2 regions of the Brevibacillus choshinensis genome follow, and region 2 is predicted to be linked to the other one. Evidence: a T-box and tRNA genes for the amino acid it is inferred to sense, from the RefSeq annotation. Region 2 holds a T-box; the other holds one or more tRNA genes.
What was found. The T-box of region 2 lies ahead of leuS (leucine--tRNA ligase). A T-box ahead of a tRNA ligase gene usually reads a tRNA of that ligase, here a tRNA-Leu.

Region 1 (7,101 bases), 2.2 Mb from region 2:
TGGAGCTTTACTGTAGCCTGGTATTGGAACTTTGTGCATCATGTACAGGATAGGTGGGAAGCTGAGAAGCAGGGGCGCCAGCCTCTGTGGAGCTGTCGGTGGGATACCACCCTTGATGTACGGAGTTTCTAACTCGTCGCCCTTATCGGGCGAGAGGACCATGCCAGGTGGGCAGTTTGACTGGGGCGGTCGCCTCCCAAAAGGTAACGGAGGCGCCCAAAGGTTCCCTCAGAATGGTCGGAAATCATTCGTAGAGTGTAAAGGCAGAAGGGAGCTTGACTGCGAGACCTACAAGTCGAGCAGGGACGAAAGTCGGGCTTAGTGATCCGGTGGTTCCGCATGGAAGGGCCATCGCTCAACGGATAAAAGCTACCCTGGGGATAACAGGCTTATCTCCCCAAGAGTCCACATCGACGGGGAGGTTTGGCACCTCGATGTCGGCTCATCGCATCCTGGGGCTGAAGTAGGTCCCAAGGGTTGGGCTGTTCGCCCATTAAAGCGGTACGCGAGCTGGGTTCAGAACGTCGTGAGACAGTTCGGTCCCTATCTGTCGCGGGCGTAGGAAGTTTGAGGAGAGCTGTCCTTAGTACGAGAGGACCGGGATGGACGCACCGCTGGTGCACCAGTTGTCACGCCAGTGGCACAGCTGGGTAGCTATGTGCGGACGGGATAAGCGCTGAAAGCATCTAAGCGTGAAGCCCCCTCCAAGATGAGACTTCCCACAGCGCAAGCTGGTAAGACCCCTCATAGACGATGAGGTTGATAGGTTCGGTGTGGAAGCGTGGTAACACGTGGAGCTGACGAATACTAATCGGTCGAGGACTTATCCACACATTCTTTAGCAAACATGCGTATTCAGTTTTGAAGGAATGACCTTCAATGTTCCTCGGTAGCTCAGTTGGTAGAGCAATCGGCTGTTAACCGATCGGTCGGCGGTTCGAGTCCGTCCCGAGGAGCCATATTCATGCTCCTGTAGCTCAGTCGGTAGAGCGTTTCCATGGTAAGGAAGAGGTCGCAGGTTCGATTCCTGTCGGGAGCACCATGATTATTACCCAACCATGCTATGGCCCGTTGGTGAAGCGGTTTAACACAGCAGCCTTTCACGCTGTCATACAGGGGTTCGAATCCCCTACGGGTCACCATAAAATATCCCATTAAGAGAATGTGGAGGCTTAGCTCAGCTGGGAGAGCATCTGCCTTACAAGCAGAGGGTCGGCGGTTCGATCCCGTCAGCCTCCACCACTATTACTACTGACCGAATAGGTCCCTGTCGCGGGATGGAGCAGCTCGGTAGCTCGTCGGGCTCATAACCCGAAGGTCGCAGGTTCAAATCCTGCTCCCGCAACCAAATTATTCACTTGAACTACGTCGAATGTACATCTTGCTCAAGTGAGATGGGAGTACCCGTAGGGTGCAACCAAATTTTCTCCTTGTACGACCTTGAATAAGCGTCGAGTTCAAGGAAAATAATATGGAGCTGTGGTGAAGTTGGAGTTCACGCCGGTCTGTCACACCGGAGGTCGCGGGTTCGAGTCCCGTCAGCTCCGCCATTCTTTTCAAGAATGGCAACATTCATGAAGATGAAAGACGTTTACAATTAGTGAAAAAATGTTGATTATCTATGAATGATTTGGTAAAATAAATACGTTCGCCGGTATAGCTCAATTGGTAGAGCACCTGACTTGTAATCAGGGGGTTGTGGGTTCAAGTCCTATTGCCGGCACCATCACTGGGGAGATAGCGAAGTGGCTAAACGCGGCAGACTGTAAATCTGCTCCCTCTGGGTTCGGCGGTTCGAATCCGTCTCTCCCCACCAGTTTTCTTAATGAGAGCCATTAGCTCAGTTGGTAGAGCATCTGACTTTTAATCAGAGGGTCGAAGGTTCGAGTCCTTCATGGCTCACCAGTTTTTAAACTTTACATGCGGTCGTGGCGGAATTGGCAGACGCGCTAGATTCAGGTTCTAGTGGTGGCAACACCGTGGAGGTTCAAGTCCTCTCGACCGCACCAAACAACTGCAAAATTACATGCGGACGTAGCTCAATTGGTAGAGCGTCGCCTTGCCAAGGCGAAGGTCGAGGGTTCGAGACCCTTCGTCCGCTCCATATGTGCCCTTAGCTCAGCTGGATAGAGCGTTTGACTACGAATCAAAAGGTCGGGAGTTCGAATCTCTCAGGGCACGCCACTTTTCATCTAGAGTGAAAAGGATACAGTCGGGAAGTAGCTCAGCTTGGTAGAGTACTTGGCTTGGGACCAAGGGGTCGCAGGTTCGAATCCTGTCTTCCCGACCATGATTTGCCCATCATTTTCTTGCTTTGCCGGGGTGGCGGAATGGGCAGACGCAACAGACTTAAAATCTGTCGGGAGTTTCTCCCGTACCGGTTCAAGTCCGGTCCTCGGCACCATCTCAATTACATGCGGGTGTAGTTCAATGGTAGAACCCCAGCCTTCCAAGCTGGTCGCGTGGGTTCGATTCCCATCACCCGCTCCATATGAATAGAGGAGAACAGAGAGCCAATTTGGCCTCTGTTTTTTTGTGTTTATTCAGTAATGTTAATGTCATTCAACACGGGATAGACCATGTCTCGTTTGAATGGTTCCTCAAGCATTTGGGCAAATTACAACCAAATAGCTTCAAAGGTGGTCAATTATGGAAAGTCAGGGAACAGTTCGAAATATGCGCAACAAGGCATATGTCAGTTTGCTGGGAACCACACAACTTCATAAAAGAAATCCTTATATTATTGCTGCGTGGTCCTTGGCTTTCCCCGGTTTTGGGCACCTTCTACTGAGCAAATATCTCCGAGGCTACGCATTGATTATATGGGAAGTGTTCATTAATCAATTGATTCATCTGAATGAAGCAATGGTGTATTCCTTTAACGGTCAGTTTCAAGCGGCAAAAGATATATTGGAACCCAGATTCACGATGCTTTACATACCTGTTTATTTGTTTGCGATATGGGACAGTTATCGATCCACTGTTGATATGAATAAGATTTATCTACTCGCACAAAGAGAGAATGGGTTTTATGACGTTTTTCGCATTGGAGCAATAGAAGTAAACTACCTTGACAAACGCAAGCCTTGGATAGCAGTAGTATGGTCTCTGGGAATACCCAGCCTTGGGCAATTGTATCTCCATCGTATTGTTTTAGCAGGGTTTATTTTTGTATGTTCCATTATTCTCGTATGGAAATCTAATCTGATCCTCGCCATTCACTACCTGATCCTAGGTAACATACGATTTTCCACACTTGTTTTGGAAAAGCAATGGCTCTTGTATTTACCCTCGTTTTATTTCTTTTCGATCTACGATGCTTACATGAATACAGTAGAGAATAATAAACTTTTTGAAGACGCACTAAAAAATCACCTATTGCGGAAATACCAGCCTTCAGGCACCCAAATAACAGTTGGGGGCATGGTAGAGTGATGCAAATATTCGTCACGTTTGAATACTCTACTTTACTGGAAATCGCTATAACCGAATTGGAGGAAAAAGGGATAACGGAGATCTACGCCGTTCCGCTTGATCCACGTAAAAAACACCCCAGGCTGCTGGATAGCATTCACCGTAGTGATGGTTTGTCTTTAGTGGATAAAGGGATGGTACTGGCCTTCATGTTCGCTACCATCGGGGCAACCAAAGGTTTTGTCTGGGACTGGGGACCCGTCATCTGGGGGTTAATCGGAGCAGCTGCCGGATTTATTACAGGCGTTCTGCTGAATTGGATTATTTATCTGCTCAAGCGACACAAGAATGAACGAGAACTGAAGAAGGGAAAAACGGGGGAGGTCATCTTAATCGTGACATGCGAGGAGAATAACGTTTCTGTTGTCGAAGATATTCTATGGGATCATCAGGCACTCGGGCTGGCTATAACGAAGTGATATCATCACTGCTTTGCTAGGTACAAGATCCTAATGTGTGAAGTCAAACGTGGCTGACCCCTTTCATGTAGTTCTATATAATCCGCTCGGCATTGGTATTTGAGATTGAGGCATTGTTTGTGCCGAAACAGCTAAGCAAAATGGATCAGTACAGCAGAACAGGCGATTCATGCCATAGCGAACCGGGCAGTGTGCGAAGTATTGGCACCATGACAAAAAAGGATCCATGCATGCTTCCCTACAGTCTGCATAGATCCTGGCACGTGTCGAAGTCTGTCTAATCTTTTGAGTGGTAGAAACATATGTTTTCGTGTAGAGTTAGCCTTAGGTCGCTTACCAACCAAACGGTAACGGATCTCTTGCCTCGCCTCCTGAGCATCAGGGGGCATTTTTTGTGCCCAATCACAGAGTGGGGGCAGGCTGATCCACCTCAGTCTCAATCGGGAGGGATACGACAAATCGGGTGCGCTTCTCATTGGAATCGCAATGAATGCTGCCTTGGTGCTTCTCGATGATGTTTTTACAGATGGACAATCCGATGCCTGTCCCATTTTGTTTGGTTGTAAAAAACGGCTGAAACAAACTCTCGACGATCTCCGGCGGTATCATCTCTCCATTGTTCTCTACACTCAAATACAGCCATCCGTCAGAGGATGTGGCGATGACACTGATACTTTTTTCAGGACGATGCTGGACCGCGTCAATGGCATTGTTCAGTAAGTTCACAATGACTTGCTTTAGGCCTTCTTCATAACAAGCGAGAGAGCAGGGGTGGATTTGTTTTTCAAAGCGTATGTTTTCTCCCAGCAAACGGGGAGTGATGAGCAATTCCACTTCTTCAAATAAGCTTTCTACTTGAACGGTCTTGAAAATTTCATCCAAGATCGGTTTTTTCGAGAAACTCAAGAAACCGGTAAGCTGTCGATGCAAATTTTCAAACTCATGCATGACAACCTGAATGTAAGACTGCAATTTGGCCTGTTCCTTGGTAGACTCTCCGATCAGCTTCAGGAATCCTTCGATCGCACAGAGCGGATTTCGGAGCTCATGGGCCATGTTTGCTGCTATTTTACCGAGCATCGTCAATTTGTCGTTGTGTAAGTAGGAAATGGTCTCTTCTTTTTGGACCAGCTCTTCATTCATCATTTGCTCAAAATGGTAGACCGCCCAGAAGACACTCTCATCCATCGCTTTACCGAGCTGTGTCTCCAGATAAAGCATATCGGTAGAGGACAACGACCATTTATGCAGCTCTGGTTGAAGAACCCGCCAGAATACATTCCGATACAATTGATACGTACGCAAAATGGAGGAGAAGGGGAATTCCTGCGAGCGCAGCCACTCTCCCATATCCAGGGACCACGTCTGCATATCTTGATCCACATTTTCCACCAGATAGCGAGCTAATAGCACCGTACGCTTTTCCGCGAAATCGCGAGGGATTGTTACAGGGATTTCCATACTGCGAACGATTTCTTGCATCCACAATGTGGTAATGCTTGGTGCCATATCTAAAATTTTCCTAGAAACATTAAAAAGATTAAGCGTCACGGTCTCCACCATCTCTTATCCACCCCACTAAAATCGTAATGGAAAAGGGCTAGGAAAGACAAGGTATAATTCTCCTAAATTCGCAATAAAATGTTTTTTTATGGAAGTTCTTATCTACAAAATCCGCTAAAAAGTTCCTTTATTCGGAAAAAAATTTAAGCATGAGTCCGATTTTAGTCGCATAAAGTAGAATGGACAGACTTTGGTGGACCAGGGAGGCAGGGATGGAAGAGCATTTTTGGCTGGGACTGGTGCATATTTTTATGATCGATCTTGTCCTGAGCAGCGACAATGCGGTTGTGATCGGGATGGCTTGCCGGGGGCTTCCACGGGAAGAAAGAACACGAGCCGTCCTGTACGGGACACTAGGTGCGATCCTTTTGCGAATTTTACTGACAAGCCTGACAACCTGGATGTTAGATATCCCGCTGGTCAAAGCGATAGGCGGGTTTTTGCTGCTATGGATCGCATGCAAGCTGATGTTGGGAGAAAACGAGGAACTGGCAGAAGTTTCCCGCAATCAGACCGTGGGGCAAGCGGTTCGCACCATTATTTTGGCAGATTTTGTAATGAGTCTGGACAACGTATTGGCGGTTGGCGGTGCTGCACATGGCGATATATGGCTTGTCTTGTTGGGGCTATTGATGAGCATCCCTCTCTTGATGTGGGGCAGTGCCTTCATAGCGCGGCTCATGAACCGTTTTAGCTGGCTCGTCATCGCAGGAGGTGGCGTGCTCGCATTTACGGCTGTTGAAATGTGCCTGGAGGATCCATACATATGGAAATGGATCAATCCTCTCATGCTTAATCATATGTGGCTGCCGGTCATCGTCGCGGCTCTCGTCATGCTGTGGGGGCGAATAAAAAGGGCGTAATCAGGTAATGAGGGTACTGCATTCTGGGGCATACTACGAAAAAATAGTCCAGAAAGGATCCGGATGCAGATGAATTCGAGTCTCTTGGTGCTCTGGGGGCTGTGGGACGATGTGTATCAGCGCTGCACGCGACTCAAATACATAGAGAAGGGGGCCAATATTTTTCGTGTGGTGCCACTTCGTTACCGAGGTGAGACTCTGGTCACATCAGACAATCAAACCATTTTCAACGGTGATCTCATCGTCAAAATACATATTCATAATTACTACTTCGCAACGCTCTGCAAAGGGGTCAAAGACGACTTGCGGGTAGCCCTGCTTCTCCGGCGGCAAATCATGGTATCTTTGCCGAAATTGGCTGCTTATCTAGAGTCCATGCCGGAGAGAGAAAGAATTAAAGGGATTGTCGGGACTACGATGCTGCATAAAGGGGTCCAGCCTTTGGGCTTTTCCATTTCAGATGTTCCCATGAATTGGTTTTTCCGATACAAGCGGTGGTATTTGCGGCTGCTGCTGCGTATCGTTCATCCTGATGGCAAAAAGCGGGTGCAAACCTGGAACCACGAGATGCCCTTAAAGAGGGTCTACATGTCCAAGGAAGCATTGCTGAAGCGCTATGGAACGATGCACGCATCCACAGGAGAGGTCGACTGATGGGTAAGCGATTTTTATTCGTCATGGAGGAATGGGCGGGAAGTGGCCACAGGATGGCCGCCCAGGCGCTTGCAGAGGAATTACGCTTACGATCTGGCGTAGAGTCGACAAGAATTGTTGGAGGGTTG
Region 2 (7,101 bases):
ACGAGGCAGCCACGTATTTGACCACCCAGATGTTCATCGGAATGGCAGATCTATTAAAAGAGGAAATCTTTACTCTCCCCTCCCTGCAGGAGCGCGTCTGTGTTCCTGGCGGGATCACCGGAGAAGGTCTCATTGCCCTGAAGAACGGTATACCCGGTGTTTTTGCCGATGTATTTCATCGTACGCATGCCAAATTTGCTGAAGATCAGGAACTGGCGGAGCGTAAGCTGGCCCATCAGCTCGAATAAGCAAAAAGGAGTGCGAACCTGCCTTGCGACAGGTCTCACTCCTTTTTTCATTTACCATTATCGAATGACGATATTGACGAGCTTGCCCGGTACCGCAATCATTTTCACGATGGTTTTTCCATCGATCAGTTCTTTGATCACTTCGTTAGCCAAAGCCAGCTCTTCCATTTGTTCTTTGGTGGAATCGGAAGCGATCAGCAGCTTTTCCTTGTTCTTGCCGTTTACTTGCAGCACGATCTCCACTTCATCCTCTACCAGCTTGGATTCATCGTAGGTAGGCCAAGCCTCGTAAGCCAGCGTCTCGCTGTGTCCCAGCTTCTCCCACAGTTCTTCTGCGATATGAGGCGTGATTGGGGACAGCATTTTCACGAAGTCTTCCATGTATTTCTTCGGCAGTACATCCGCTTTGTATGCTTCATTTACGAATACCATCAGCTGGGAAATACCTGTGTTGAAACGCAGACCTTCGTAGTCTTCTGTCACTTTCTTCACCGTTTGATGGTAAACGCGCTCCATACTGCCTGCTTTGGTCGTATCGACGATCTTCTCGTTCAGCTCTCCGCTGTCGTTTACAAACAGGCGATAGACGCGGTCCAGGAAGCGGCGGGCACCGTCCAGGCCTTTTGTAGACCAAGCGATCGAAGCATCCAGCGGCCCCATGAACATCTCATACATACGCAAGGTATCTGCGCCATGGCTGTTCACGATGTCATCCGGATTTACGACGTTTCCTTTGGACTTACTCATTTTTTCGTTGTTCTCACCCAAGATCATACCCTGGTTGAACAGCTTTTGGAACGGTTCCTTGGTAGGCACGACACCGATGTCGTACAGGAATTTGTGCCAGAAGCGGGAGTACAGCAAGTGCAGTACTGCATGCTCCGCACCACCGATGTAAATGTCAATCGGCAGCCATTCCTTCAATTTATCCGGATCGGCCAGTGCTTTTTCGTTGTGCGGATCGATAAAGCGCAGGAAGTACCAGCAGCTGCCTGCCCATTGCGGCATTGTGTTTGTCTCACGGCGAGCTTTTTGGCCAGTTACCGGATCTACGATGTTAATCCAGTCCGTGATATTCGCCAGCGGGGATTCACCTGTCCCGGATGGCTTGATTTCTTTTGTTTTTGGCAAAATAATCGGCAGCTCTTCTTCTGGAACCACTTTCATCGTGCCGTCTTCCAGGTGGATGATTGGAATCGGCTCTCCCCAATAACGTTGACGGCTGAACAACCAGTCACGCAGACGGTAGGTTACCTTGCGATTTCCTTTCCCGTTCTCCTCCAGCCATTCGATCATCTTGCGGATCGCTTCTTCTTTGTTCAGTCCGTCCAGGAAGCCGGAGTTGATGTGCGGGCCGTCACCGGCGAACGCTTCTTTGGAAATGTCTCCGCCTTCGATGACCTCTTTGATTGGCAGATCAAATGTTTTCGCGAATTCGTAGTCGCGCTCATCATGTGCAGGCACCGCCATGATGGAACCCGTACCATAGCTGATCAGGACGTAATCGGCGATCCAGATCGGCAGACGCTCGCCATTCACTGGGTTGATGGCGTATGCTCCTGTAAATACCCCTGTTTTTTCTTTTGCCAGGTCTGTACGCTCCAGGTCGCTCTTGCGCTTCGCTTGCTCCAGATACGCCTCTACGGCTTCTCTTTGAGCAGGGACCGTGATCAGGTCTACCAGCTTGTGCTCTGGCGCCAATACGGCGTAGGTCGCACCAAACAGGGTGTCAGGACGTGTCGTGAAGACGGTGAAGCCTTCCTCATGACCTTCGATGCTAAAGGTAACCTCTGCCCCTTCGGAACGGCCAATCCAGTTGCGCTGCATTTCCTTGATGCTCTCCGGCCAGTCCAGCTCTTCCAGGTCAGCCAGCAGGCGCTCCGCGTAAGCAGTAATTTTCAGGACCCATTGCTTCATCGGACGGCGCTCGACTGGATGTCCTCCACGCTCACTTTTGCCATCGATGACCTCTTCATTCGCCAAAACCGTACCCAGTGCCGGGCACCAGTTTACTGCAACTTCATCAATGTAGGCCAAACCGTGCTCATACAGCTTGGTGAAAATCCATTGCGTCCATTTATAGTAGTGCGGGTCCGTCGTGTTAATTTCGCGATCCCAGTCATAGGAGAAGCCCAAGGACTTGATCTGACGGCGGAAGTTGTTGATGTTTTGCTCGGTAAATTCAGCAGGGTCGTTCCCTGTATCGAGCGCGTACTGCTCAGCAGGCAATCCGAAGGCATCCCAGCCCATCGGGTGCAAAACATTGTAGCCCTGCATTCTCTTCATACGGGACAAAATATCCGTAGCCGTATAGCCCTCTGGATGGCCTACATGCAGTCCTGCTCCAGATGGATACGGAAACATATCGAGCGCATAAAACTTCTTTTTGCCTTCGTCTTCGGAGGTTTTGAAAGTCTTGTTTTGCTCCCAGTATTGCTGCCACTTCTTCTCGACGTTGCGATGATTAAAAACCATGGTAAAGCACTCCCATCCTAAATGGTGAAAAATAAAAAAACCCCACGTCCCCATCGATTAACGAAAAGGGACGAGAGGTTGTGTTTACTCCCGCGGTACCACCCAGATTGGTGAACGGAACATCATTCACCCACTTATTTCCATCCATAACGGAGATGATCCGCTTTCCCTTACTCAATCGAATTCCTCAATCTTGGGGGAAAGTGCTGGGAGGCGAGTTCAGATCACTCCGGGTTGACTTGCACCTGCCGTCAACTCTCTAGCACACGGAGTTAATGCCTACTATTCCTCTTTCAACGCGTCGAATTTTGCAGTTATAACACGATTATAGTAAATAGGAACCAATCATGTCAACGTCTCGGCTTGGATGCGGCGAAAAATAGGCGATCGCTCTTCTCCGATGGGGGCTGATCCGAATATCCGGCTGTCAAAACGATGTCTGTAAATCCGGCATCCTTGAGCCAACGAATCATCTGAATGGGCTGATAGGCTCGCTGCCAGTGCTCTTCTTCCATGCGCTTGTAGAGACCGTCTGGCTGGCGGATGAAAAACGTCAGCTGATGCTCCACCTCCAGGCGCAGCGGGTCGCAAAAACATTGCCAAATGTACGAAACTTCATCATCGACGTAGGTGAAGGTCTCATCTCCGAAGATGTGCAGCATTTTATAAGGACTGTGCACATCGAACAAAAAGCTGCCTCCTTCGGCGAGATGGTCGAACACCTTTCGAAAGGTTTCCTGCACATCTTCCTCTTCGGTCAAGTAGCTGAGAGAATCGCACAGCGAAATGACGGCATCTGCCTGCGGTAAATCCAGCTCTCGCATGTCCTGCTCGACCCACGTGACATCTGCCTGTTCCCGGCGCATTTTATCATAGGCGATTGCCAGCATTTCAGCCGACAAGTCTACACCCGTCACCCGGTAGCCGCGCTTGGAGAGCGGGATGGCAATCGTCCCCGTCCCGCAGCCCAGATCTATTACGTTCCGTGGCTTATCCCCTTTTGCCCAATGACGCTCCACCCAATCCAGCCATTGGTCGTAGGGAGTATCGGCCATCAGCTTGTCGTAAACTGCCGCCATATGCGCGTAGGCCATAGTCGATTACCCTTGCTCTGAGAAGGAAACAACCTCTGCATCCTTCCACAGACGCTCCAAGTTGTAAAACTCGCGATCTTCACGATGGAACACATGGATGACGACGTCTCCCAGATCCACGAGCACCCAGCGCCCTTCCTCAGCGCCTTCGATTCCGCGCACGTTCATTCCACTCTTGTGTGCCTGATCGCGAATTTCTTTGACGATCGCCTGTACTTGACGCTCGTTGTTTCCGTGGCAAATCATAAAGTAGTCTGCGACGGCGGATAAATTTCTGATATCCAGCACCATCAGATTTTCAGCTTTCTTATCCTCGGCTGCTTTCACGACCAAACGAGCCAAATCCTCAACTGTCTTAACCATTAAACCCTCCTACTCTCCCTTTTCGGGAAATCAAGTCGTTGTATGCCAATAGCGTCAACGGAAACACCGTCTTTTGCTTTTCAATTAAAAATTGCATCGTTCCCCCAAGCGCCAAAGCAAGTGCGGCATCCAGATCTTTTTCTGCGAGCTCGCGGATTTGCTCTACTCCAGGGAAATTGCGGTTGGGTTCTATATAGTCTGCCACACAAACCACTTTTTCTAACAGGGTCATCCCTGCTCGACCCGTCGTGTGATAGCGGACAGCCTGCAAAATTTCCGGGTCCATAATGCCGAGGTCTGTCTGGATGACGATCGCTCCGGCAAAAGCGTGCCAAAGCTCTTTCTCTCCTTCCAGCAAGTCCGTCGGCATATCGTGGCGCACCAGAATTTCAAACATCTTGTCTACTGGCCAGCACTTGCAGTAATCGTGCAGATAGCCTGCCAGCTCCGCTTTCTCGGGATCGGCCCCGTAGCGTACAGCCAGCTTCCTGGCCGAGTCGGCGACTCCCAGCGTATGCGTATAGCGTTTATCATGCATTTGCGCCCGCACCAAAGCGAGCAGCTCCTCCCGATTACTCCACACTTTCATAGAATCGGTTCTCCTTTATATACCGCTCCACCGAATTTGGAACCAGGTAGCGGATGCTCTGCCCCGCCGCCGCTTTTTCCCGGATGAGCGTAGAGGAAATATCCCAGACAGGCATCTCGACAAAGGTCACATCCTCACGGGATACCTGCTCGAGGGTAGCGCCTGGCCTCGCCAAGCCGATGAATCCAATCAGGCGGCTAAGCTCCTCATACCGATACCATTTCGGCAGGATCTCTACCATGTCTCCCCCAATGATAAAGGAAAAACGGCAGTCTGGAAACTGATCCACCAGCTGCACGATTGTGTCGTACGTATAAGAAGGGCCTTCCCGCTTCAGCTCAATATCCGTCACCCGAAACGACTCATGGTCTGCGACGGCCAGCTCCACCATTTGCAGGCGAGTGGCAGCGGAAGTGAGACCGTCCCGTTTCTTGTGCGGAGGAATATGCGTGGGCATGAACCATACCTCATCCAATCCCGCTTGCTCGCGCGCCTGCTCTGCGGCGAGCAAATGACCGCAGTGGATTGGGTCGAAGGTGCCACCCATGATTCCTACATGCTTGATCCTGTCGGTCATGTCTTTTTCCTATGGCAGCTTGATCGTTTTGTTTTCCCGTGACTCTTTGTACAGTACAACAGTATGCCCGATCAGCTGTACCAATTCCGCCCCTGCACCTGCAGCGAGATCCTCGGCCACTTCATGCTTGTCGTCATTGTTATTTTGCAAAATCGCTACCTTGATCAATTCACGCACTTCCAGCGCCTCTTTGATCTGGGTGATCATATTTTCATTAACTCCACCCTTCCCCACTTGAAAAATCGGGGTGAGATGGTGTGCTTCTGCGCGCAAAAAGCGCTTTTGCTTGCCGGTCAACATTGGCATGTCTCCTCTTGTCTTCCATGGTATTGGATTATTCTGCTGTTTTGGTCAATTGTTTCAGGACGGTGTCTCTCATGACCTCCGTCGGTGCTTTTTTACCTGTCCACAACTCAAAAGCCAGCGCACCTTGATTCACGAACATCCCCACGCCGGAGTGGACACGCGCCCCGATCGCTTTCGCTTCGGTGAGCAGACGTGTTTCCAACGGATTGTAGATCAGATCGCTCACGATTAAGCGGTCGTGCAGCCAATCGCTGGGCACTGGCATTTCATTTACATTCGGCAGCATCCCGATCGAAGTCGTATTGATCAGCAGAGAAGCATCTGCAATGGCGTCTTTTCCTTCTCCCTGCTCCACGATTCGAGTGGACACGATGGATTGCAGTGATTCTGCGAGAATGGTCGCTCTTTCACGCGAGCGGTTGATAATGCGAATTTCTTTTACCCCTTTTTCTGCAAGGGTAAAGGCAACTGCACGTGCCGCTCCGCCTGCTCCAACCATCGTGACGATCTGCTGGTCTAGCTCAAGTCCTGTCTCCTCCATGAGAGAGCGCACATATCCCATGCCGTCCGTATTGTAGCCGATCAAGCGGCCATCTTCGATTACTACGGTGTTTACGGCTCCAATGCGCTTGGCCAGCGGGTCAATCTCGTCGAGCATCGGCATGATTGCGACCTTGTGCGGGATCGTTACGTTGATTCCCTTGAGCCCCAGAGCGCGAATGCCCGCAACCGCATCCTCTAAACTGTTTGATTCGACATCAAAAGCAACATAGGCATAGCCAAGACCCGTTTCAGAAAATGCGGCATTATGCATCATCGGTGATTGTGAATGGGAAACCGGATGGCCGAAAAGACCAACCAGTTGTGTTTTACTCGTAATCATGATGCTCTCCTACCCCCTAATGGCTCTCTTTTGTCACACGCAAGGAACAAGGGCGGCGCTATTCTCTTGTGGAGGAGCTAGATCAGCCCTTTTCTGATCCCTACGCTTACGCCTTTAGGCGCATGAACAACGACGCTGGCTTCATGCTTGCCTTGCAGGCTGACCCAGCCCAGTCCAGAAATGACAATGTCCGTCGTCCCTGTCGGCCTGATTTTAAACGTATGCTTCACAAACGGCGGCAACGCTTTTGCGGCTTCTTCTCCCGTCGGCGGAACCAGCAGGCTGCCATGGTGCTTCGCCATGACCTCATCTGCGTTCTCCAGCTTCGTCCGGTGGATGTACAAATCGTTGTCCACATAAACGATAAACGGCTGGCGCTCTCCTTGCACGAAGTCGATGCGGGCAAGACCGCCCAAATAGAGCGTTTGGCCGTCGTTCAGCTGATACACCTTGGAATTGATGCGGCTGGTCGGGGTAATCTTGCGCAAATCCGCAGGCGAAATCATGTGTCCAATCTGATCGCGATTGATGATCCCTGGCGTGTCAAAGATGGAACGACCGTCTTC

Region 1: it encodes a tRNA-Leu, which carries the amino acid that the T-box ahead of leuS (leucine--tRNA ligase) is inferred to sense. The anticodon was not compared.

What each region holds. Positions count from the first base shown of each region.
Region 1 is NZ_CP069127.1:4,236,608-4,243,708, reverse strand. Features, by position in the region: rRNA gene JNE38_RS21415 (23S ribosomal RNA) at 1-831, shown strand, start outside; tRNA gene JNE38_RS21410 (tRNA-Asn) at 884-959, shown strand; tRNA gene JNE38_RS21405 (tRNA-Thr) at 967-1,042, shown strand; tRNA gene JNE38_RS21400 (tRNA-Glu) at 1,066-1,142, shown strand; tRNA gene JNE38_RS21395 (tRNA-Val) at 1,167-1,242, shown strand; tRNA gene JNE38_RS21390 (tRNA-Met) at 1,272-1,348, shown strand; tRNA gene JNE38_RS21385 (tRNA-Asp) at 1,474-1,550, shown strand; tRNA gene JNE38_RS21380 (tRNA-Thr) at 1,651-1,726, shown strand; tRNA gene JNE38_RS21375 (tRNA-Tyr) at 1,732-1,816, shown strand; tRNA gene JNE38_RS21370 (tRNA-Lys) at 1,830-1,905, shown strand; tRNA gene JNE38_RS21365 (tRNA-Leu) at 1,923-2,009, shown strand; tRNA gene JNE38_RS21360 (tRNA-Gly) at 2,029-2,104, shown strand; tRNA gene JNE38_RS21355 (tRNA-Arg) at 2,108-2,184, shown strand; tRNA gene JNE38_RS21350 (tRNA-Pro) at 2,214-2,290, shown strand; tRNA gene JNE38_RS21345 (tRNA-Leu) at 2,317-2,404, shown strand; tRNA gene JNE38_RS21340 (tRNA-Gly) at 2,417-2,490, shown strand; gene JNE38_RS21335 (hypothetical protein) at 2,650-3,435, shown strand; gene JNE38_RS21330 (hypothetical protein) at 3,435-3,893, shown strand; gene JNE38_RS21325 (sensor histidine kinase) at 4,296-5,456, opposite strand; gene JNE38_RS21320 (TerC family protein) at 5,669-6,319, shown strand; gene JNE38_RS21315 (YkoP family protein) at 6,389-6,973, shown strand; gene JNE38_RS21310 (MGDG synthase family glycosyltransferase) at 6,973-7,101, shown strand, end outside.
Region 2 is NZ_CP069127.1:2,058,311-2,065,411, reverse strand. Features, by position in the region: gene comER (late competence protein ComER) at 1-248, shown strand, start outside; gene leuS (leucine--tRNA ligase) at 306-2,723, opposite strand; T-box leader at 2,787-3,029, opposite strand; gene JNE38_RS10565 (class I SAM-dependent DNA methyltransferase) at 3,074-3,817, opposite strand; gene rsfS (ribosome silencing factor) at 3,824-4,180, opposite strand; gene yqeK (bis(5'-nucleosyl)-tetraphosphatase (symmetrical) YqeK) at 4,173-4,769, opposite strand; gene JNE38_RS10550 (nicotinate-nucleotide adenylyltransferase) at 4,753-5,346, opposite strand; gene yhbY (ribosome assembly RNA-binding protein YhbY) at 5,356-5,646, opposite strand; gene JNE38_RS10540 (shikimate dehydrogenase) at 5,681-6,535, opposite strand; gene yqeH (ribosome biogenesis GTPase YqeH) at 6,613-7,101, opposite strand, start outside.